DNA from 2 places in the Streptomyces sp. NPDC012835 genome. Region 1 is predicted to be linked to the other one. Evidence: riboswitches for the same ligand, from Rfam matches in the RefSeq annotation. Region 1 holds a riboswitch; the other holds the start of a gene.
The links. A riboswitch is a leader RNA that binds a small molecule or an ion and turns the genes downstream of it on or off. The one in region 1 is predicted to bind glycine.
Positions count from the first base shown of each region.

Region 2: another riboswitch for glycine. It lies ahead of gcvT (glycine cleavage system aminomethyltransferase GcvT); the one in region 1 lies ahead of gcvP (aminomethyl-transferring glycine dehydrogenase).

Region 1 covers NZ_JBIBBW010000004.1:736,145-738,530, reverse strand. Annotated here, with positions in the region: gene ACFY6S_RS21355 (DNA polymerase IV) at 1-536, shown strand, start outside; gene ACFY6S_RS21350 (PRC-barrel domain-containing protein) at 431-829, opposite strand; glycine riboswitch at 943-1,040, shown strand; gene gcvP (aminomethyl-transferring glycine dehydrogenase) at 1,219-2,386, shown strand, end outside.
Region 2 covers NZ_JBIBBW010000006.1:430,658-433,043, reverse strand. Annotated here, with positions in the region: gene ACFY6S_RS25420 (AAA family ATPase) at 1-437, opposite strand, end outside; glycine riboswitch at 639-736, shown strand; gene gcvT (glycine cleavage system aminomethyltransferase GcvT) at 892-2,049, shown strand; gene gcvH (glycine cleavage system protein GcvH) at 2,210-2,386, shown strand, end outside.

The sequences.
Region 1 (2,386 bases):
ACCTGTTCGCCCAGGCGGCGGCCGACCGGGACCTGGCGGACCGGGCGGACGCGGCCATGGCGGCTGACAGCTCCGGTACGGCGCCGAAGGACCCGGAGGGCGACGGAGGGACACCGTCGGCGTCCGAGGCCGCGAGCGGGCCCGTGGCAGGGCCTTTGGCGGGCCCCCCGGAGCTGTCCGAGCGGCGCTTCCCCGCCGGACACGATGTGCGCCACACCGCGTTCGGGCCCGGCTGGGTGCAGGGCAGCGGGCTGCGGAGGGTGACCGTACGGTTCGAGGAACCGGGGTCCGCGCCCGGCCGGGTGCGGACGTTCTGGATCGACGACCCCGAACTGACCCTCTCCGAGCCGCTGCCCCTGGTGCCGGACCCTCCGCCGGGGCCGCGGGATCCCGACGTGCCGGAAGGCCCCGCGGTGCCCGGCGGACCCGGTCAGTCCTCCTGTCCGGCGAGCCGGCCGAAGTCGCGTTCCGAGTCCCGGTCGGAGAGGGACGCGGGGCGCTCCGGCGGCTGGGGATCGGGGAGGGCGAGACCGTAGTGGTGGTACAGCTGGAGTTCCTGGTCGGGGGAGAGGTGGCGGCCCACGCCGAAGTCGGGCGCGTCCTTGATCAGGGCGCGCGCGAACGGGACCAGCAGCCCGTTGTCGGCCAGCGTGCTGGGACCGAGCGGGACGAACGCGTCCCGGGTGAACAGGCCGGTGCGCACCGCCGCCCACTCCGGTACGCCGGTCGCGTCGTCCAGATACACCTCGTCGACCGTGCCGAGCTTGTTGCCGTCCCGGTCGAATGCCTTGCGCCCTATCAGGCTGCGCGGATCGATGTCGGTCTCCACGGTCCCTCCAACTGGTCACACCTGCTCGTAAGGACTACAGAAGTGCAGATCCCGGGCGGCGGCCACTCGAAAGCCGCCCCGGGAAGCCCGCTGGTAGGCTGGCGAACGGCTGCTGACCCCGTGCGGGAGAGTCCTCCGGTGAGACCACCGGAGGCGCCGAAGGAGCAAATCCTCCCCGGAATCTCTCAGGCCCCCGTACCGCGCGGACGAGGTCACTCTGGAAAGCAGGGCGGTGTCGGACGGCACCCGCTCTCACCGACGGTGAAAGCCGGACCGCCTCGCGGCGGACCGGTGAAGCTCTCAGGTCGAGATGACAGAGGGGGAGGCCGTCCGGGCACCCGCGTCCTGGTGCCCCTCGTAGGTCGTGGCAGACCAGGAGGCCCTCCGCAATGAACGCCCACCGCATTCCGCTCTCCCAGCTGGAGCGAGGCACCCCCTTCGAGCAGCGCCACATAGGTCCCGACGCGGGTGCCCAGGCGAAGATGCTGGCGCAGGTCGGTTACGGCTCGCTCGACGAGCTGACCGCCGCCGCCGTGCCCGACGTGATCAGGAGCGCCGAGGCGCTGCGGCTGCCCGAGGCCCGCACGGAGGCCGAGGTGCTGGCCGAGCTGCGCGGTCTCGCCGAGCGCAACCAGGTGCTCGCCCCGATGATCGGCCTCGGCTACTACGGCACGTTCACGCCGCCGGTGATCCTCCGCAATGTCATGGAGAACCCCGCCTGGTACACGGCGTACACGCCCTACCAGCCGGAGATCTCGCAGGGCCGGCTCGAAGCCCTGCTCAACTTCCAGACCGTGGTGGCCGAGCTGACCGGGCTGCCCACCTCCGGCGCCTCCCTGCTGGACGAGTCCACGGCGGCGGCCGAGGCGATGGCGCTCTCCCGGCGGGTCGGGAAGGTCAAGGGCGGCGTCTTCCTGGTGGACGCCGACACGCTGCCGCAGACCGTCGCCGTGATCGAGACCCGTGCCGAGCCGACCGGGGTGGAGGTCGTGGTCGCGGACCTGAGCGAGGGCATCCCCGACGGGATCGCGGAGCGCGGTGTCTTCGGTGTCCTCCTCCAGTACCCGGGCGCCTCCGGGGCCGTCCGGGACCTCCGCGCCGTGATCGAGCGGGCGCACGCGCTGGGCGCGGTCGTCACGGTCGCCGCCGACCTGCTCGCCCTGACGCTGCTGACGCCGCCCGGCGAGCTGGGCGCGGACATCGCGGTCGGCACCAGCCAGCGCTTCGGGGTGCCGATGGGCTTCGGCGGGCCGCACGCCGGGTTCATGGCCGTACGGGAGAAGTTCGCCCGCAGCCTGCCGGGCCGGCTCGTCGGGGTCTCCGTGGACGCCGACGGCAACAAGGCGTACCGGCTGGCGCTCCAGACCCGCGAGCAGCACATCCGCCGCGAGAAGGCCACCAGCAACATCTGCACCGCGCAGGTGCTGCTCGCCGTCATGGCCGGAATGTACGCGGTCTACCACGGCCCCGAGGGGCTGCGCTCCATCGCCCGCCGCACCCACCGCTACGCGACGCTGCTGGCCGAGGGCCTGCGGGCGGGCGGGGTCTCCATCGAGC
Region 2 (2,386 bases), on a different contig from region 1:
CCGCTCTCGCGGGCCAGCCAGCTCCGGACCCAGCTCTGCGTGCCGCAGTCGTGGACGACGGCGCCGGAGCCGGAGCGCAGCGCGCGCCACAGGCCCGCGTAGTGGGCGAGGCGTACGAGCGGACGGTAGAGGGGGTACGGCAGGGCGGGCGGCAGCAGTCGCGCCCAGCGGTCCCTGGCGTCCTGGGAGTCGATTCCCCCGCCCGGCACCGTCCGCCGGATGAGGGTGGACTTGCCGCTGCCGGGCAGCCCGGAGACGACCACCACGTCCCCGGTGGCGAAGACCAGGGTGTGCGGCGCCCCGCCGGGCCGGCCGCGTAAGTCCCGTACACCCGGTCCCGTATCCGTGATGGTGTCCCCGGCGGGTGCTCCCGGCTGGGCGGGTACGCGCGCCGTCGCCCCGGCCGCCGGATACGTTCCGGACCCCTGCGACATCATTCGCGTCCCCCTGTCAGTCCGCTGCCGGTCCGCCGTCCGCGGGGACCGGTCCTCGCCGCTGTGCACGACCCTTGCCCACGAAGTGTAAAGAAATGGCAATGTCGCACAAGCTTCTCACCCGGCCGGGCGAGATCGGGGCCTGCGGCCCCGATCCGCGCCGACGCGTGCGATGATGTGCCCGCCAACTGCATACTGGCCGTTTGAATCCGCGCGGGAGAGTCCCGGTCACCGTGTGCGCCGGGCGCCGAAGGAGCAAGTTCCTCCCTTGAATCTCTCAGGCCCCGTACCGCGTGGATGAGGCAGATCTGAAAAGCGGGCCGCGGTGACAGCGGCTCCACCCAAGGTGCAAGTCACGACCCGCGTGCGTGTGTACGTGTGGCCGTGGTGAACCTCTCAGGTTCCGATGACAGATGGGGAGGACCGTCCTCGCCGTCATGCCCTGGGAGCCACACCGATGAGCCATGTCCCCCCGAGCAGCACCCCCGCCGCGTCCGCCGGCCCCCGTACGACCGCCCTCGACTCCGTGCACCGCGCGCTGGGCGCGACGATGACCGACTTCGCGGGCTGGGACATGCCGCTGCGGTACGGCAGCGAGCGGGACGAACACCTCGCCGTACGGACCCGCGCCGGCCTCTTCGACCTCTCCCACATGGGTGAGATCACCGTGTCGGGCCCGGCGGCGGGAGCACTTCTGGACTACGCGCTGGTCGGCGATATCGGTGCGCTCGCCGTGGGCCGGGCCCGCTACACCATGATCTGCCAGGAGGACGGCGGCATCCTGGACGACCTGATCGTCTACCGCCTCCAGGACGACGAGTACATGGTCGTCGCCAACGCCTCCAACGCCCGCGTGGTGCTGGATGCCCTGAACGCGCGCTCCGAGGGGTTCGACGCCGATGTGCGCGACGACCGTGACGCGTACGCGCTGCTGGCCGTCCAGGGTCCCGAGGCCGCCGGCATCCTGAAGTCCGTGACGGACGCCGATCTGGACGGGCTCAAGTACTACGCGGGGCTGCCCGGCACGGTCGCCGGGGTCCCCGCGCTGATCGCCCGCACCGGCTACACGGGCGAGGACGGCTTCGAGCTGTTCGTCGAGCCCCGGTACGCCGAGCGGCTCTGGCAGGCGCTGACCGAGGCGGGCCGGGGCGTCGGCCTGGTGCCGTGCGGGCTGTCCTGCCGTGACACCCTGCGCCTTGAGGCGGGCATGCCGCTGTACGGGAACGAGCTGTCCACCGCCCTCACCCCGTTCGACGCGGGCCTCGGCCGGGTCGTGAAGTTCGAGAAGACGTCGAACGGCGGCTCCTTCGTCGGGCGCGCGGCGCTGGAGGCGGCGGCCGAGCGGGCCGCGAGCGCCCCGCCGCGCAAGCTGGTCGGCCTGATCGCCGAGGGCCGCCGGGTGCCGCGCGCCGGCTACCCGGTGGTGGCCGGCGGGGCGAAGGTGGGGGAGGTCACCTCGGGCGCCCCCTCGCCGACCCTGGGCCGGCCGATCGCGATGGCGTACGTCGACGCGGAGCACGCCGGTCCCGGCACCGAGGGCGTCGGTGTGGACATCCGGGGCTCCCACGAGCCGTACGAGGTCGTGGCGCTGCCGTTCTACAAGCGCCGGAAGTGATACGGCCGGGCCGGGCGCGTCCGTACGCCTCCGGCCCGCCACGCCCCACCGTCCCGGTCCACCTCGGGTCCGTCCCGGTCCACCTCGGTCCGTCCCGTCCGTCTCGGTCCGTAAGACGACTGTTCCGCACCACACCCCCGCGTACAGGAGAATTCAGGTCATGAGCAACCCCCAGCAGCTGCGCTACAGCAAGGAGCACGAGTGGCTGACGGCCGCCGACAACGGCGTGTCGACGGTCGGCATCACGGAGTACGCGGCGAACGCGCTCGGTGACGTCGTGTTCGCCCAGCTCCCCGAGGTCGGTGACACGGTGACCGCGGGCGAGACGTGTGGAGAG